4 regions of the Alteromonas sp. B31-7 genome follow, and region 1 is predicted to be linked to each of the others. Evidence: predicted binding sites of a transcription regulator. Region 1 holds the regulator's gene; each other region holds the start of a gene.
The links. Region 1 encodes sigma-54, which starts transcription at its own class of promoters, with help from an activator protein. Its sites were predicted from a motif close to GTTGGCACGNNNNTNGNNT; they were not measured.

Region 1 (4,699 bases):
TTGTTTCAACAGCCCAGATATACCTTATATAGCGACAATGCAAAAGCACCGTGGGAAGTCACCGCCGTTGAAGGGACGCTGTACAACAACGAATTAATTCAATTAGAAAATAATGTTTTAATTGAAAACCAAAGCCAAGATGATTTTGTAAGAACCATACAAACGGCGTTTATAGAAATCAATTTGAACAGCAAGCAAATGGCTTCTGACGAGCCAGTGGAAATTCGAGGCTTGCGATATGTAATTAATAGCAACGGGTTTAACGCTAATTTACGTACCCAGGAATATGAGCTAATTGACCATGTACAAACCATTTATTCCCCTAGCAACTAGCCTAATTTTAGGTTTTTTTGCAGTTACAGCGTCGGCGACAGAAAGCGACTTTAACAAACCGATAAAGGTAGATTCTAAATCGCAGTTTGTTGATGGTAAGAATAAAACCTCGTTGTTTAAGGATAACGTGCGTATTTCCCAAGGCACGTTAGTGATTAACGCAGATGAAGTGGAAGTGGTTGCAACAGAAGGCGAAGGCCGTGAAATATTCATCGCCAGAGGCGCGCCAGCAAGTTATTCGCAAACCTTAGAAGACGGCACCCCGGTAACAGCCAAAGCCAATGAAATTCGCTATGAAGTGGTTAATCGCACTCTCTCGTTAGACGGCAATGCAGAGCTGCAACAAGACACCAGTTCTGTGAAAGGCGATAAAATCACCTTTGACATGATTACCGAACAGCTTCTTGCCACCGGCAGCGGTGACAATGATGAAGGCAGAGTGACCACCGTTTTTCGACCAGAAGCGATTCGCAAGCTGACCGATGAGAAGGCGAAAGAAGACGAGAATAACGAGGACGATAACTAACCATGGCAACACTAAGCGCAAGTAACTTAGCCAAAGCCTATAAATCTCGCCAAGTAGTGAGAGACGTTAGTTTGTCGGTCTCAACCGGGCAAATCGTGGGCTTACTAGGCCCTAACGGCGCAGGTAAAACCACCACCTTTTACATGATTGTGGGTCTTGTGCCACTAGATAAGGGAAAAATCACCATTGATGATGGTGAGCTCACCCACCAGCCTATGCACGAACGCGCACGTAAGGGCATTGGCTACCTGCCACAGGAAGCCTCTATTTTTCGCAAGCTAACCGTGTTTGAAAACATCATGGCGATTTTACAGACACGAAAAGATTTAAATTCATCACAACAGGAAGAAGAAGCCGACGCCCTTCTTGATGAATTTAATATTAACCATATACGTAATAGTACAGGAATGAGTTTATCAGGTGGAGAACGCCGTCGCGTAGAGATTGCGCGTGCGCTAGCAGCCAATCCGCAATTTATTTTACTCGATGAACCATTTGCTGGTGTTGATCCTATATCGGTTAATGATATAAAGAAGATAATACAGCACCTTCGTGATAGAGGTATCGGTATCCTCATTACAGACCACAATGTACGAGAAACATTGGATGTATGTGAAAAAGCCTACATTGTGAGTCACGGTGAATTAATAGCCCAAGGAACGGCAGAGCAGGTTTTAAGTAATCAAAAAGTAAGGGATGTATACCTAGGTGAACAATTCAGGCTATAGTTAATGTAACAGAATTGTCATTTTTCAAATTATGCACCTGGTATATTCACAATAAGAGCACAGTAAATAAGACGTAGATGAAACCATCTTTACAGTTAAAGTTCAGTCAACAACTTACCATGACACCTCAGCTACAGCAGGCGATAAAACTGCTGCAGCTGTCAACGCTCGACCTGCAACAGGAGATCCAGGAAGCCCTAGACTCAAATCCTCTACTTGAAGTAGAAGAAGGCAGTGATGAGCCTCAATTAGAGAAAAACAATATCGACGGGGATGACGTCGCTCAAGACGCCGTTACTACCGCATCAAGCGATACGCTTGAAGCCGGTGACGCATTAGAGAAGAATGACCTACCTGATGAATTACCCATAGACAGCACGTGGGACGAATATTACTCAGCGTCTTCTGCACCCGCCCCTGGGCCCTCGAATAATGACGATGAGCAGATTTTCCAAGGCGAAACCACCGAAGACATTCAAGCACATTTGCTATGGCAAATGCGTCTTACCCACTTTTCAGATACTGACCGTGCCATCGCAACGGCTATTATCGATTCAATTGACGAGTCTGGTTATCTTACCGTCACCCTTGACGACATTTTAGAGTCTGTCAACTCCGAAGATATGGAGGAGCCGGTTGAATTAGACGAAGTGGAATGCGTATTAAAACGTATTCAGATGTTCGATCCTATTGGTTCAGGCTCGCGTACACCACAAGAATGCTTGATGGTTCAGCTTCGCCAATTTTCAGATGATACGCCTTGGTTAAAAGAAGCCAAACAACTGATAGAAGAATACTCAGACCTACTCAGTAGCAAAGACTATCGTACGCTGATGCGTAAAAGCCGTCTTAAAGAAGATCAATTACGCGAAGCTATGCGCTTGTTGCAAACATTGAATCCTCGCCCAGGTAGCGCTCTTATCACTAAAGAGCCTGAGTATGTTATACCCGATGTCTCGGTCACCAAGAAAAGTGGTCGTTGGGTGGTTGAACTTAATCCAGATAGCTTGCCTAAACTTAGTGTGAACCAGCAATATGCGGCCATGAGCAGAAGAGCGAAAAATAGTAGCGACTCGCAGTTCATTCGCTCTCATATGCAGGAAGCAAAATGGTTTATTAAAAGTCTTGAATCAAGAAACGACACCTTGATGAAGGTTGCTAATTGTATTGTGCAGCAACAAATGGGCTTTTTTGAACATGGCCCTGAAATGATGAAGCCCATGGTGCTTAACGATGTTGCTGAAATGGTTGATATGCATGAATCCACCATTTCACGTGTCACCACGCAAAAGTATATGCATACCCCACGTGGGATATTTGAATTGAAGTACTTCTTTTCTAGTCACGTTGCCACGGAGTCTGGGGGTGAGTGTTCATCTACTGCCATCCGCGCGCTGATTAAAAAGCTTGTAGCGGCTGAAACGCCAAGCAAGCCACTAAGTGATAGCAAGATTGCTCAATTGTTGGCCGAACAGGGCATTAAAGTCGCCCGGCGGACAATAGCAAAATACCGGGAATCATTGTCGATTCCACCGTCTAACCAGCGAAAGAGCTTACTTTAACTGGCTCATAAATATAAGGAAGACGAAATATGCAAATCAACCTTACTGGTCATCACGTCGAAATCACCGACTCTTTGCGTAATTATGTCGATACCAAGTTCAGCAAACTAGAGAGGCACTTTGATCACATTTCTAATGTGCATGTCATTCTCAATGTTGAAAAACTTAATCAGAAAGCCGAAGCGACCATGCATTTAAGTGGCGCTGAGGTTTTTGCTTCCTCTGAAAATACTGATATGTATGCAGCAATAGACAGCATGGTTGACAAACTAGACAGGCAAGTCATAAAGCATAAGGAAAAGCTGAAAAAGCATTAACTCACGCTTATGGAAATTCAAGCAATCGTAAGTTTGGACCGCACTGAATGTGCGGTTCAATGTAACAGCAAAAAACGAATTCTAGAGATCATCAGTAATATCGCTGCCAAAAACAACGATAATATTGATGAAACGACAGTACTCACGAGCCTATTGAACCGCGAGAGAATGGGCAGTACGGGTATTGGAAATGGTATTGCACTGCCTCATGGTCGACTGGCAGGATTGGAAAGTGTTATCGCCATTATTGTAACTAGTAACCCTGCCATCAACTTTGACGCGCTGGACAACCAACCGGTAGATATTTTCTTTGCCTTATTGGTTCCAGAAGAGCAAACCGAGGGGCACTTACAAACCCTAGCCACGGTTGCAGGTAAATTGAGTGACAAAGAGACCGTGAAGGCAATTAGGCGTGCCACCAATAGCGACGATATTATTGCAGCGCTAAGCTAACTCTAATGCCATCTTAAGGGAGAGGCCAATTGAAACTAATTATTATTAGTGGTCGTTCGGGGTCAGGGAAGTCTGTTGCTTTACGGGCACTGGAAGATTTAGGGTATTATTGCGTAGATAATATCCCCGTCAATTTATTACCTACCCTTACCCATACGGTAGTCGACGAATACGATCAAGTTGCTGTAAGTATTGATGTACGTAACCTACCCAAAAACCCAGACGATTTAGTTGAAATACTCGACTACCTTCCCTCTTCTTGGTCCATGACCATCGTCTACATTGATGCCAGTGACGACATTCTCGTCAAACGCTTTAGTGAAACCCGACGATTACATCCATTGGCAAAACTGAATAAGTCTTTGTCTGAATCTATTAAAGCAGAAGCCGCTTTACTCGCTCCTGTGATTGAACGAGCAGACTTATACATAGATACCGATAAACTGACCATTCACCAACTTGCTGAATTAATACGTGAGCGAATTTTAGGTAAAAAGAGTTCTCGCCTGGTATTGGTATTTGAATCCTTTGGCTTCAAACATGGTATTCCTAAAGATGCCGATTATGTTTTCGACGCCCGTTTTCTCCCTAACCCTCATTGGGAGCCTGATTTAAAACACCTGACAGGGTTAGATGCCCCCGTAGAAGTATTTTTAGGCTCTCAACCGGTGGTGACCAAGTTTATTTGGCAAATTCAAAACCTCATTACCACGTGGCTTCCCCACTTAGAGCGTAACAACAGAAGTTATGTAACCATCGCCATAGGGTGTACCGGAGGCC
Region 2 (4,699 bases), 1.0 Mb from region 1:
AATGTTGCAGCAACATCTACGCGGCTATATACGGGAGCAGAAAATTGTTCCGTTAATCCTTTATAGTGTTCACCCGGATCTTTTCCTGTCACTGCCGTGATTTCCGCCGCAAGTAAACAAAGAATAAACCCGTCTTTATCTGTTGCCCAAGTTTCGCCGTCGCGCTGTAGAAAAATCCCCCCAGCACTTTCTTCTCCGGCAAAGCCAATTTTGCTTTGCGACAAACCTTCAACAAACCATTTGAAGCCTACCGGCATTTCAGCAAGTGGCTTATCTAGACTTTTTGCAACCCTGTCTATCATGCTGCTAGACACCAGTGTTTTACCAATATTTAGGCTCTGTGGCCACTGAGGACGATGGGTATAAAGGTATTGAATTGCCACCGCAAGGTAATGATTGGGGTTCATTAAACCTGCGCTTGGACACACAATGCCGTGGCGATCAAAGTCAGGATCATTGCCCCAAGCTAAATCAAAATCATCTTTTAATTCAATTAATCCAGCCATGGCATACGCGCTTGAGCAATCCATACGTAATTTGCCGTCTTTATCTCTGCGCATAAAACCGAATTGGGGATCGACCGCTTGATTAACAACGGTAATGTTCAGGCCATACTTTTCTGCAATCTTAGACCAGTAACCTACTCCCGCACCACCTAGGGGATCGGTGCCAAGTTTAAGGTTGGCATCGGCAATGGCTTGCATATCTATCACGCTGGCCAAATCGTCGATGTAGGGTTCCATAAAATCTTCTTCGCGCACCAAGCCTCGTGCTTTGGCTTGGCGAATATCTACCCGTTTTACTGCCACATTTCCATCAGCAATAAGCGCATTTGCGCGATCTTGAATTTGTTTGGTGACGTCGCTGTCGGCTGGGCCGCCATGGGGAGGGTTATACTTAAAGCCCCCATCTTCTGGAGGATTGTGTGACGGTGTAATCACAACACCATCGGCTTTATCACTGCTATTGCGGTTGTGTCGAATAATGGTACGAGAAATAACCGGTGTAGGCGTGTACCCCATACTTTCGTTGTCACTGCGCTGAATAATAACATCAACCCCGTTAGCACCTAGCACTTCTATTGCCGTTATCATGGCCGGTTCCGACAAGGCGTGGGTATCTTTACCTACGTAAAGTGGGCCCGTAATACCTTCTTGCTCTCTGTACTCAACCAAAGCTTGGCAAATTGCCGCAATGTGAGTATCAGTGAAAGTAAAATTAGCCGCGCTGCCTCGGTGCCCTGATGTACCAAAACTTACCGCTTCACCGGGTGCAGAAGCGTCTGGCTTATAGCTGTAATATTGACTTACCAATGCGGCAACATTGATAAGTTGTTCGGGAGCGGCAGCTTTACCTGCTTGCGGATGTAATGCCATGAAATCGTCCTTATTCAGTATTGACTGTTTTTATTTACCTTCCGGTGCAAATCGGTTCACCACCGTTTCAACTACCTCTGGTGCGTAACCCAGTTTACGCAAAACTTGTTCCAGCATGTTTACTTTCTTTGCCGTATTGTTGTTAGTCACAACCCAATAGTCGCTATCAGGTATGGCTTTCGGATTGGTACTGCTGCCATTTTCAAGCAAAGCTTCTTTGCTTTTTGCGAAGTAAGTTCTGTTTTTACCCACAATAGACTCAACCTGACTAAAGCTGTTCGCGTTGAGTTTGTGCGCTGCACTTAAGATAAACAAGAATTGATCAACGCGCTTGGTGAAGGTTGCAAGCGCATCCTGTGACACCGCATCGACAATATCGTTTTTCTTGTGCGTTTGAATATCTTCTGAAACAGGCGCTTGCGGAGATGGCTTAGCCGTGGCTGCTACCTTCGGCGTTCTCGCTGGGGCTGCCGTTTTTGTGGGCTGCTTTGGCGCAGCCGCAGTCGTTTTCTTAACGGCGGGTGCAGGCTTTACTGCCTCCGTGGCTTTAGCCGTTTCTACCTTAGGTGCTGCGGGTGTCGCTTGTGGTGTATTTACCGCTGCGCCATCTTCAGGCAACAATAACCTACGAAGAATTTGTGATGCACTCTCGCCAATATGCTTGGTTTGGCTAGCGATAAATGCATATAAATCGTCATCTATTTCAATGCTTTTCATAACTACTTCCTTAACATGAGGCACCATTATAGACAACCCAACTCGCTAACGCAGCACTATTTATGATCTGGTGAGTATTTTATCCATTAGGTGAAAACCGATTCACCTTGGATTGAAGATTATGCGTATTAAACATGACAATAACATGTAACTCAGTGCCAGGACGTTTTAGAAAATACCATGACGATATTCATAAGTGCTTTGCACTTCCCCCCTCGTCAGCGGCAAGTCAGCTTTGCTTCCTTGACGTTATTTATGTGTTCATATTGGTGCAGTCAAGGCTAATTTTGCACCAAGTTCGAAAAGAGCGGCTGTCCTCGCCTTGTTTCCATCGCAGACATCACAAATGCAACCAATTGAAATAAAAAGAATAAATATAAAGTTAATGGCGATGGCATTAATTTCGCTTAGTAATAATCACTTGTACTCGCACTGACTTACAATGACGTAAGTGCTTACATCGATGTAAGTAACAGCGGCTACATGAGGAATCTGCACTGGTCACCCGTAGTACGTGCATTCACAATTTGTTTATTCGGATAAAGACGTCCATAGCACTTTTCTTCATTGAAGAGCGCTGTGGACGTCTTTTTTCGTTTTAGGCAGGTGAAAACGGCAGTGACTGACATTTAACTGAACAACAACAAAGGTAATTAACTATGGCGTATTTACAACCCGCTGAATTTGCCACAAAAATGGTAGATGCAGGTGAAGCTAAAATTTACATGTCTACCCGAGACACTCTCATTCGCGCATTTATGGCTGGTGCTATATTGGCTCTAGCGGCTGTCTTTGCTATTACCGTTGCCGTGCAAACAGGGGTGTTCCTCATTGGCGCCGTTCTCTTTCCCATCGGCTTTTGTATGCTGTACTTAATGGGCTTCGACCTACTCACCGGTGTTTTCATGTTAACGCCACTGGCGTGGTTAGCGAAGCGGCCCGGCGTAACGCCCTCACAAATTCTCCGTAACTGGGGGTTTGTTTTCTTGGGTAACTTTGCAGGCGCACTCACCGTGGCCTTTATGATGTCGTACATTTTCACCATGGGCTACAACGTCGATGGCGGCGCTATTGCCACTAAGGTAGCCAGCATTGGTGAAGCAAGAACCTTAGGTTACGCTGAACACGGCGTGGCTGGCTGGATCACCATCTTTATACGCGGAATGCTATGTAACTGGATGGTGTCATTAGGCGTTGTGGGCGCGATGATTTCAACACATGTAAGTGGCAAGGTGTTGGCAATGTGGTTCCCTATCATGCTGTTCTTCTTTATGGGTTTTGAGCACTCGGTTGTGAACATGTTCCTGTTTCCATTTGGTTTAATCATGGGCGGTGACTTCTCAGTGATGGATTACTTCGTATGGAATGAGATTCCTACAGCCTTGGGGAACCTGGTTGGCGGCTTAGCCTTCACTGGCTTAACCATTTATACCACCCACGTGAAAACTGCACCTAAGCGCAAAATTCCGGTAGCAGGTAAACCTGCGACTAAAGCCGCGGTAGTTTAACGCTCAGATAACCGCCGGCCATTCGCTGGCGGTTTTTACTTATGAAAAACCAACTCACCACACTTACCTACAGCGAATATTCTAGCGCAGGCGCTAAACCAATTAATCAAGATGCCTGTGGCTGTCATATTATTGATGTCGCAGCAGTTACATCAAACCTTAGCCAGCAATTAAAAGGCCATTGCTTTGTCCTCTCAGATGGGATCAGCAGCAGTTCGGTAAGCCAAGTCGCGAGCGACCTCGCTGTGAAAACGTTTTTAGAAAGTTACTATCTCACGCCAGATACCTGGACAGTCATTCAAAGCGCGACCATGGTGATTCGCAATATCAACGCCACCCTTTATCGACGTACTCAAGATAGCCCTTATTGCTACTCGCCAGATAGAGGGTATGTATGTACCTTTTCCGTGATCATTATTAAGGGAAACAACGCCCATATTTTTCACGTGGGCGATGCATGTATTGGTATTTTTAAAGCAGATAATTATGACATTATTACGTCCGCCCACCGCACGGTAGGCGAGCATGGTGGTAGCTTTCTCGCGAATGCCTTAGGGTTCAAATCAAAACTGGATATTGAATACCACAGCATTGGGTTAGAAACAAAAGACACCCTGGTCATGATGACAGATGGCGTGCATGAATTTGTGCCAGCACATCAATTAGGCGAAGTGGTGCTCGGGGAGTCTCTCAATAACACCACTGCCGAACGTATTGTAGATTGTGCAACCGCGAATAAAAGTGATGACAACCTGACTTGTCAGGTGATTACAATTGATCAACTGGCTAACGCGCCGCTCGCGATAGAAGACACCCCACTCCCTTTGGCGAACGCATTAGAGGAAGGCGCAAATTTAGATGGTTACCTTATAGAAAGGTTACTGTATCAATCTGCACGCAGTGCTTTGTATTTAGCTAAAGAGACAAATACACAAGAAAGGTTAGTCATAAAAACCTTAGCCACTGAACTTGCCCAAAGTGAAAAGCAAGTGACGTTATTTAGCCTTGAAGAATGGCTGGCAAAGCGGATAACTAACCCCCACGTGATTAAAAGCCCTCCCCGCAAAACTGCACCAACGCAGCAGTATAGTGTGTTTC
Region 3 (4,699 bases), 1.9 Mb from region 1:
TGATGTGAAAAATCTACTTGGCCACATCAGTCGTTCTAGCGCGGAATTGCGCATTCAGGCGCAATAGGAGGAGATAAAGTTTATGGCAAAGAATGTTTACCAGTTTGTCGATGTTGAACGTATCGATCCGCCTAAAAAGCCGATAATGGTGCGTAAACAAGAGTTCGCTGAAATTTACCAGCCGCTAAGCCAACCTCAAACAGAGGGTCAAGCTGACCGCTGTTTAGATTGCGGTAACCCTTATTGTGAGTGGAAATGCCCCGTTCACAATTACATTCCTCAATGGCTAAGTCTCGCCAATGAAGGACGTATTATAGAAGCGGCGGAATTGTCGCATAAGACCAATAGCTTGCCTGAAGTGTGTGGACGCGTATGTCCACAAGACAGGCTATGCGAAGGTGCTTGCACATTGAATGACGACTTTGGTGCGGTCACCATTGGAAGTATTGAAAAATACATTACCGATACCGCCTTTAAAATGGGCTGGCGCCCAGATATGTCTGATGTGGTGTGGACCGACAAGAAAGTGGCTATTGTAGGCGCAGGACCAGCAGGTCTTGCGTGTGCAGACATACTTGTTCGCAACGGTGTAAAACCGGTGGTTTACGACAAATACGAAGAAATTGGTGGGTTGCTCACTTTTGGTATTCCGTCGTTTAAGCTAGAAAAAGACGTTATCAAACTACGTCGTCAAATCTTTACTGAAATGGGTGTCGAGTTTGTTCTCAATACTGAGATTGGTAAAGATGTTGAATTCCAATCACTCCTTGACGATTACGACGCCGTTTTCCTTGGCATGGGTACCTATAAATCTATGCAAGGTGGTTTCGACAATGAACATGTTGAAGGTGTATTCGACGCGCTACCTTTTCTTATTGCTAACACGAATCGTGTTATGGGCTTAGAGAAAGACGAAGCTGATTATATCGATATGAAAGGCAAGCGAGTTGTTGTACTCGGCGGTGGTGATACCACTATGGACTGTGTACGTACATCTATTCGTCAAGGTGCCGATAAAGTTATCTGTGCCTACCGTCGTGACGAAGAAAGTATGCCCGGCTCACGTAAAGAGGTGGTGAATGCAAAAGAAGAAGGCGTGGAGTTTATGTTTAACTTACAGCCTTTGGATATTGCGGTTGATGAAAACGGAAAAGCGTGCGGCGTTAAGTTAGTGAAAACGGAAATGGGGCCACCGGATATTAACGGTCGTCGACGCCCTGTAGAAGTTGAAGGCTCAGAACATGTGCTTGAAGCTGACGCTGTGATCATTGCATTCGGTTTCCAACCGAGCCCTGCCCCTTGGTTTGCAGAGTTTGGCATTATGCTAGACGAAAAAGGCCGTGTTCGCGCGCCGTCTGCTGGCAAGTTTGCTTACCAAACGTCTAACCCGCAAATTTTTGCTGGTGGCGATATGGTACGAGGCAGTGATTTAGTGGTGACGGCAATTGATGAAGGCCGTAAAGCCGCTGAAGGTATTTTGGATTACATTGGCGTATAACCGCGTTATTGGTCCACATGGCTCGTTGTAATTAGCCTATATAAAAGCTCGCTCCGGCGAGCTTTTTTGTGGGTGTAAACAATTGAACATTCTCATCATCCATAAGAGTCGCTGTCAACATTGCACTGGTATTTGATAAGCCATTCAATGCCCAGTGTCAGTATTTCAAAGAGGCGTGATGGGGGATGAAAACCCCGTTCACAAATCGCTTAACCTCATACCCATTATGTTATGAACATACCTAGTGCCCCCATTTATCTTTTGCGCTTGTGAAGCGAGCCCACTATTATCGATTCAAAGAATCGATTATTGGTTAACAAGCATAATGACGAGCGGTTTACGTAAAAGCATCAATCTAGTTTTACTTAGCGGGCTAGTAGTGGCGAGCCACGCTCTAGCCGATACTGTGACCACAAACGGTTCATTCAATGTACCTGTTACTCAGTCTTGCCCTACTTTCTTTTTTGACGTCTCGCTAATGACCGATGCCCGTCAGTGTCAGCAATTCGACGATAGCTTACCCGCTAGCTTAGTCTATTTCACAAAACGCTCCCCAGAACAGGTAATTACCTTCTATCAAAATACCTACCCGCGATGGGTTGTAACCCCCCCTGTTAACCATCGCACCATGCTTACCGCTGCAGATGATTCGGTTCGTATTGTGGTATCGCCAGACAGTTTGGGCACTCAAGTTGATGTGCTCATCATCCAACAACCCTAGCCTAGCTGCCGTTAACACTTCAACATCTCTCTCCTCGTTCAATGTGGCACCGCCTTTGCAAATTCTTTCTCGAACCCCAAAGGTGTCAAAAAAAGCGTCATTTTTATGACGCACATTACACGTTGATATGCGAGGATTACGATGGAACTGGCAATTATTTTAATGATGTTACTTATTGTTGTGGCATTGGGCGCTATTAAACTGTCTGATGGCGGCGTTGCCTTCCCTTTTAGACGAAAGCCTCAACTTTTTACTCCCGTTGAGCACTCATTCTTAAACTTAATTGAACAAGCCATGGGACGAGAATTCAGAATTGTGTGTCGCGTTAAACTCAGCGACATTGTTTCTGTACGCCAATCGGCGAATAAGAAAACGGCGAGCCAAGCGCTGTCCCGCGCATCATCTCGACAACTCGACTTTGTTTTAGTCGACAAGCACGACATGAGCCCAATACTGGCCATCGACTTGGTACATAATCAAGGTAAAGAGGGTTATAAAACTCAGCGGGACTGGTTTGTCTCTGGCGCACTTGATGCCGCTGGTGTGCCCCACGCAAGAATTAAAGTAAAATCTGGGTACAGTGTGGATGACATTCGGGAATGTCTAGAAAACAAATTAATTCCTTATCGCCGTGTGCAACAAAAGCTTTCGCAAGTACCCACACACAATCCAGAGCCGACGAAACGCCCAACCCGTCCAATTCGTTCGAGTCGCGCTGCCGCTGCGTAATTTACACACTTTAGTATCCCTTAGTTTCCCCCTAGCCTTTGTTGCTCTCGCTTGTTACGGCGACAAAGGCTTTTTCCTACCAGGAAGGTCGCTTTCCTTATACAATTAGCGCATTCACGTGCAGTTATACGCATCATTATTATTTGGTTATTGGTAAAGTTATGAACAAAATTGGCATTTTAGGTGCAATGGATGAAGAAGTGGCGCTATTGAAAGCGTCGCTGTCAGAAGTAAAAGAAGTGCAATGGAAGCATCTAACCTTTTATCAAGGCATGTTACACGGGGTGGACGTTATCCTCGTAAAATGTGGTATAGGTAAAGTTGCATCAGCACTTGCCACTACCGTGCTTATCGAGCAATTCTCGCCGGATGCTATTGTTAATACCGGTTCTGCTGGCGGTTTCGATACGCAACTCAATATTGGCGACTTGGTCATTGGAGAAAACCTCATTCACCATGACGTCGATCTCACTCACTTTGGCTACTCATTGGGCCAATGTGCCGGCATGCCCGAAGACTATAAAAGCGATCCTAAACTCATTGAAGCCGCACAACATGCTGCCAATGATATATCAGGTATTCAGGTGACTAGTGGCCTTATTTGTACCGGTGATGCCTTTATCGGCAGCGACGAAGCCGTGGCGGCGCTGAGAACTAAGTTTCCAGCGATGAAAGCCGTCGAAATGGAAGGCGCAGCGATAGGTCAAACATGTTACATGCTCGACGTGCCATTTTTAGTCATTCGCTCTCTTTCAGATATCGCTGGAAAAACCTCATCAGTATCCTTTAAAGAATACCTAGAAACAGCGGCGAAAAACTCCGCAAAGTTGGTGATGGCCATGGTTAAAGCACTTGCCTAACTGATGGATGCCCTGTTAACTGATTCTGCCTACCAAAGCATACTGGTGCTTTGGTTGGCCGTATTGGTAGATGCATTATGGCGATGGCCGCTAAGTAGTCATCCGCTTACGCTTATGCGCTATTTGGTTAAACAAATGGGCGCGAGGGTCTTACCCGGCAAAGAGTACCCCCCAAAGCAGCACTATATTTCCGGTTCTCTTGCGGCGGTAGTGTTGTTGGGCCCGCTCATTGTCTGCTTAGGCATGTTGGTATACATGGCTGAATACCCGGTATTTTTCGAGGTGGTTATCATGATGACTGTGCTCGACTTCGGTTACCAACGAAAACAATTTGGCAAAGTGCTTACCGTGGTAGGGAAAAACAAGAAAGTGTTAACCCGTGAAATATTATCCACCATTGTGGCACGGGATTGCGCGCGCTTAAGCGATGTTGGCGTGGCTAAAGCAGCCATAGAGAGTCTCTGGCTAAAGTTTTTATACTTATACTGCGGCGTGATTTTTTACTTTGTTCTTGCCGGTCCCGTGGCTGCGCTTACCTATCGATTGCTCTTGCTCACCTCGTGGCAATGGCATTATCGACACCCAGCAATGAAACATTTTGCCAAGCCGATTCGAAAACTAGTGCAACTACTAGTTATTCCTCCCGCCACCTGCGGCGCGCTAATGACGCTGCTAACTTCTCACCCCCTTAAGGGACTGACAGCATTTAGGCAAAGTCCTGCGAAAGATAAGACATCATTGCTTTTAGCCTTATTTGGTGGTGTAAACAACCTTCAGTTAGGCGGCCCTGCTATTTATCATGAAAAGAAATATCGGTTTCCTCGCGTGGGCAGTCAGCGACAAGTAACACACTCCGACATGGTACGTGCAAAACGCACTATTTTTAGTGGC
Region 4 (4,699 bases), 780 kb from region 1:
GATTACTCCTGCTCTTGTCCATCAATGTTGCTTCTATTTGTAATAATTCTTCTAATTTACGCTGCTGTGCGTCTAGTTCTTTTTGTAATGATTTTAATGCCAGCGCATTGTGCGCATTTTCTTTACTCAATACGCTCATGGCCGATTCTAGTTCCATCTGCTGTTTATTCGGTTTAACAGCAATGGTTAACAGTAAGGTTTTAGACAGCTCAGTAAATTGATCGGTAATATCGTCTAACGCTAGCTGGGCACGCAGTTTATCCTGATACGGTGTATCTGTCGGTAAGGTGAGAAAAAACTGACGCAGTTTGTCTTCCTCGGTTTTCCCTAATTGGGCGATGGCTTCTTTTCGTTCACTCCACGGCGTACTGTCAGCATCTAACCACAAATTCACCCAAAACCTGACATCGCAATTCGCAGGGAAACCTTCTGGCGCATGGGTAAACCAGCAAACGTTGTGCTCAACAACTTGCGGCTGAGTCGGGGGTGTTTCTTGCGGCGTCACCTCAGCCGTTTTAGATTCTGACAGGACACTACACGCTGACGTCAACGCAATCGCCAGCATCAATACTATTATTCTCATTTTATTTTTCCTGTTGCGGAATTGTCACTCTAAAGCATACATCGGCATAGTCTACATCAACTACCTTAACATCGCCGTGCATTAAGCGCGCACAATCGGCAACTATCGACAACCCTAGTCCTGTTCCAATAACATTGTCGTTTCTAGGCTCCGCACCTCGTGTGAAAGGCTCAAAGAGGGTAGCCACCGAGGACTGAGGAATTTTTTTGCCTCGGTTGGCAACGTCTAATACAGTGAACTTGCCCGCTTGATAAATATGTACGTTGATGGGTCTACCCAATGCACCATGTGCCACAGCATTGGACACCAAATTATCAAGAATTCGGCGAAATAATTCTTCATCAATCCATGCGCTATCTACATCAACATTCACGATGACTTCACGTTCTTGCAATGCCAGTGCATAGTCTTCCAAACAGGCATCCACCAGCTTTTTAGGTTGCGTTTGCACGTGTTTGGGTTGCGCTTGTTGCAATAGTAAGTTGTAGTCTAATAGCTTTTCCACCAAGGTATTCAGGCGTTGCGTACTGCCGGTAAGTAATGAAAGCACTTCCTGCTGAGCATTATTTAATTCACCCACCACATTTTCAGACAATAAACTACACCCCTCTTTAATACTGGCCAGTGGCGTCTTCAGCTCATGGGCTGCATGGCGCAGTAATGCGGTTCTGATGTGTTCTAGCTGCTGAAGCCTGTCGTGCAACCAGTGAAGATCTTTTTCAACGTCAATCAGCTCTCTGGGGGCGTGGCGCGATAATGGGGGCAAGTCCCCTTTTTGGTGAGCCACAATACGAATAATTTGCTTTAATTTATTGACTGGATTAACAATAAGTTGGCTGCCAAGCAAAATTAGCAGCAAAGACACACTCACCAGCATGGCTGTTGACCACGCTTGCTTCGCTTGCATGGCGTTTAAATCGTCTTGCTGAACTTTAACGCGGTTTGCAATGGCATTTTCAACTTCCCCTCGTAGCGCAGTAACGCTACTGGACACCGACGCTAAATAGGCATTTAGTAAGAGTTGATCTTCTATATTTCGATAGTCTGACAGCTGAGACAATTGTTCGAAGAGCGGGTCACAAGTGGCTGGAACCGACAGTGCTTGGCATAAATTATCAGCCGCCACTGCAAATTGGTCGAGGGCGTTATCAGACAGCGCAGCGACTTTTTCATTTCTAATCACCGTAAATTGACGAATACTACGCTCTAGTGCCGTCACCGCACCATCCAAACGCTGCATATCGCCGACCACGTCTACCACATAACGGGTTTCTAACGTGGTCATTTTCCCCACTTTCGCTAGATCACTTTGACTTTGCCAAAGCAATGCAATGAGTGGAATAAGTGCCAGTACAAAGCTGCCTAACGTAAGTTGGCGTAGCGAACCGAATTGAACCAGACGTTCGCCAAACGAGAATTTGTCGATCAGAACCTTATCCTTTCTAAATTATTACCTTACCGATAAAATGTGTCGGGAAGGTCATCTGCCCTACGGGACTAATCCCCCGCTTTGTTAGGAGCGGTACTGCCTGGGGTGAGTTTACTTTTTGCCAACTCAGTTTCCGTTAATTTGCCATCTTCGTTGTCGTCAATTAATCCGAAGTTACGCAAAAGCTCAGTATGGCGTACCGCTTCTTTCAGTGATATGACACCGTCTTTATTAACGTCTAATTGCTGCATTAACCGTTGTGCGGCGGTGGCGTTTGCCTCTGCCACCATAATCCCTTGAAGGGCTGCTATGGTAAGTAACAATAAAAATACTTTCTCTCGCCGTTTCATCATGAATCCTCCGCATTGCTGCATATCTATAAATCCCTTATTGCGCTCTTCTTTTTACTCAACCCCTGGCGCGTCACTCATTATTAGCATAGCTAATTTCGAGCCAATGCAAAATAAACCATAAATAATAACAACTTAAAGCCTACCTTTCCGTTTAACGCTTAACACAATGTCTCTTATTGGTAACACTTTTACCCATAGTTGTGTAAATCGGGAGAGCGTGAAAAACAAACACTATTGTTTATTCACCAAAGCGGCAACATCAAATGCGGCGGGCATTTCAAGTAAAGTAGAAAGGGGGACAGGTTTACTGAACATATAACCTTGAATTTGATCACACCCGTGTTCGGTGAGATATTGCCACTGGAACGGACCTTCAATGCCCTCTGCACATACACTCAAAGATAGCCGTTTAGCTAAATCTATAATTGCCCCCGTCACCAGTTGGCTGCGCTCAGAGGTTTCCAATTCCCGGATAAATTGCTTGTCTATTTTTAATGTATCTATACTTATTTGCGTAAGATAACTTAACGACGAATAGCCGGTTCCAAAGTCGTCCAACGCAATCGCACAGCCCATATTACTCATCCGTTTAAAAAACTTATTGGATAACGCAAAGTTTTCTAGATAGGCCGACTCTGTCACTTCAAATTCTACGTATTCGGGATTCACCTGATACGATTGGAACACCGTATAAATATTATCGAATAGATGGCTATTGCGTAAATCATGCCCTGATAAATTAATGGACACCCGAAACCGCTTATTTAGCCACTGCCGTAAACGGGGTAAATCTTCACTAACACGCTCTATTACCCATTGCGTTATGGCACTTATCTTTCCGCCTTGTTCAGCAATTGGAATAAATTCACTCGGCATTACCATACCGAATTCTGGGTGTTCCCAACGTAGCAAGGCTTCTAAGCCCACTATCTCAGCGTGCTTATTAACCTTAACTTGGTAGTACACCTCAAACTCGTTTTGGCTTAGGCTTTGCTCAATGGCGTTTGCTAAATGTAACTTCCGCTTATGGGAAGCCACCATATCCAGGGTAAATACGGTAAAACTGCCCCGCCCTTTTGCCTTTGAACGGTACATTGCTAGGTCAGCATTACTCATTAACTCACTTAAGTTGTAGTGCGCATCTGCTGCTTTGGCGATACCAACACTAACCCCCACCGTCAGCGACAAGCCTCTTAGGTTGAAAGGTTGTTCAAATGCAGCAATAAGACGAGAGGCTAAACTTTCAATACTGGCATCTCTCACATCGCGGTCAGGTAAAATAAGAAACTCATCGCCGCCTAAACGCGCCACAAGATCCCCTTCGCGAACCAGGTCGCTCACCCTATCTGCCACTTCAATAAGAATTAAATCGCCGGTTTCATGACCTAATGAATCGTTAATGCCTTTAAAGCCATCTAAATCAAAAAACAGCAAGGCTAAATCATCATTGTTACGCTTTGCTCTGGCTAACTCTAGTTTAAGGTTATCAAGTACAAACTGGCGATTGGGTAAGCCGGTTAAACTGTCATAATTCGCTAATCGAGACATTTCGTCTTGCTGTTCAATTAATATTTGTTTTTGTTCATGATTAATAAGTAGCTCTACTTCAATCATTTCAAGCAAGCGGTTAATGCTGTCGCCAAGGGCTCCCACTTCGTTGTTGTCCACTAGGTGGTTTCTAAGCGCATAGTCTTTTGTTTCGATGACCGAGTGCGTAAACGACGTTAAATTCGTCAGCGGCTTTAATAAACGGTGTATCCAATACAAACTGCAAAGTACGCAAAACAACCAAAATGCAAAAACAAGCGGAAAGATTTGCCAAAGTAATGAGGAAATACCGCTAGACACCGACGATTTGGTATCAAAAAATAAAACCAGATACCCATCGGGGTATATGTCTTTCCCAATCGTATGCCTTACCGCAATTGCATGCTGATCGTACGAACTGCCCTCTGGTAAGGCCTGAACGTCAGCCTGTTGAAAGAATGGCTCGATAAGCCGTTGGCCTACTCGCCCAGCTTGTTCTTTTATGAGTGTAGCGTCGCTGTTATAAATACGGGCCCCAATAAAATGGTCATTGGTGCTGAACAGTGAAACAATTGTTTGGGTAAATTCTTCAGGCAGGTTTACATCTGTCATATGGGGCTGAATCATCGTCGCCACCGCTTCACTATAAGTGCTGGCATGCTCTTTCGCTGACGCCACATAGGTGATTTTGTGCTCGCTGACTGCCAACCACAGAACTAATAACGCCATTAAAGACAACGACACTGTGATGATAATACCCACAGGCCCTTTGATAGACTTAAACACTTAAACGTCCTCATCTTTCTG

Region 2: a site for sigma-54 is predicted at 2,484-2,502, ahead of IUA53_RS11755 (formate/nitrite transporter family protein). Genes of this name have one in related genera too.
Region 3: a site for sigma-54 is predicted at 2,262-2,280, ahead of IUA53_RS04345 (DUF2726 domain-containing protein). Genes of this name have one in related genera too.
Region 4: a site for sigma-54 is predicted at 2,452-2,470, ahead of IUA53_RS12805 (EF-hand domain-containing protein). Genes of this name have one in related genera too.

The regions. Positions count from the first base shown of each region.
Region 1 covers NZ_CP065233.1:3,739,353-3,744,051, forward strand. The annotation lists gene lptC (LPS export ABC transporter periplasmic protein LptC) at 1-333, shown strand, start outside; gene lptA (lipopolysaccharide transport periplasmic protein LptA) at 302-859, shown strand; gene lptB (LPS export ABC transporter ATP-binding protein) at 862-1,587, shown strand; gene IUA53_RS16335 (RNA polymerase factor sigma-54) at 1,665-3,149, shown strand; gene hpf (ribosome hibernation promoting factor) at 3,179-3,466, shown strand; gene ptsN (PTS IIA-like nitrogen regulatory protein PtsN) at 3,476-3,919, shown strand; gene rapZ (RNase adapter RapZ) at 3,949-4,699, shown strand, end outside.
Region 2 covers NZ_CP065233.1:2,743,088-2,747,786, forward strand. The annotation lists gene pgm (phosphoglucomutase (alpha-D-glucose-1,6-bisphosphate-dependent)) at 1-1,376, opposite strand, end outside; gene seqA (replication initiation negative regulator SeqA) at 1,407-2,093, opposite strand; gene IUA53_RS11755 (formate/nitrite transporter family protein) at 2,753-3,601, shown strand; gene IUA53_RS11760 (bifunctional protein-serine/threonine kinase/phosphatase) at 3,643-4,699, shown strand, end outside.
Region 3 covers NZ_CP065233.1:1,026,117-1,030,815, reverse strand. The annotation lists gene gltB (glutamate synthase large subunit) at 1-67, shown strand, start outside; gene IUA53_RS04355 (FAD-dependent oxidoreductase) at 83-1,498, shown strand; gene IUA53_RS04350 (hypothetical protein) at 1,824-2,219, shown strand; gene IUA53_RS04345 (DUF2726 domain-containing protein) at 2,361-2,948, shown strand; gene IUA53_RS04340 (5'-methylthioadenosine/adenosylhomocysteine nucleosidase) at 3,110-3,808, shown strand; gene IUA53_RS04335 (cobalamin biosynthesis protein CobD/CbiB) at 3,812-4,699, shown strand, end outside.
Region 4 covers NZ_CP065233.1:2,961,909-2,966,607, forward strand. The annotation lists gene IUA53_RS12795 (hypothetical protein) at 1-583, opposite strand, end outside; gene IUA53_RS12800 (sensor histidine kinase) at 585-1,982, opposite strand; gene IUA53_RS12805 (EF-hand domain-containing protein) at 2,081-2,365, opposite strand; gene IUA53_RS12810 (putative bifunctional diguanylate cyclase/phosphodiesterase) at 2,597-4,678, opposite strand.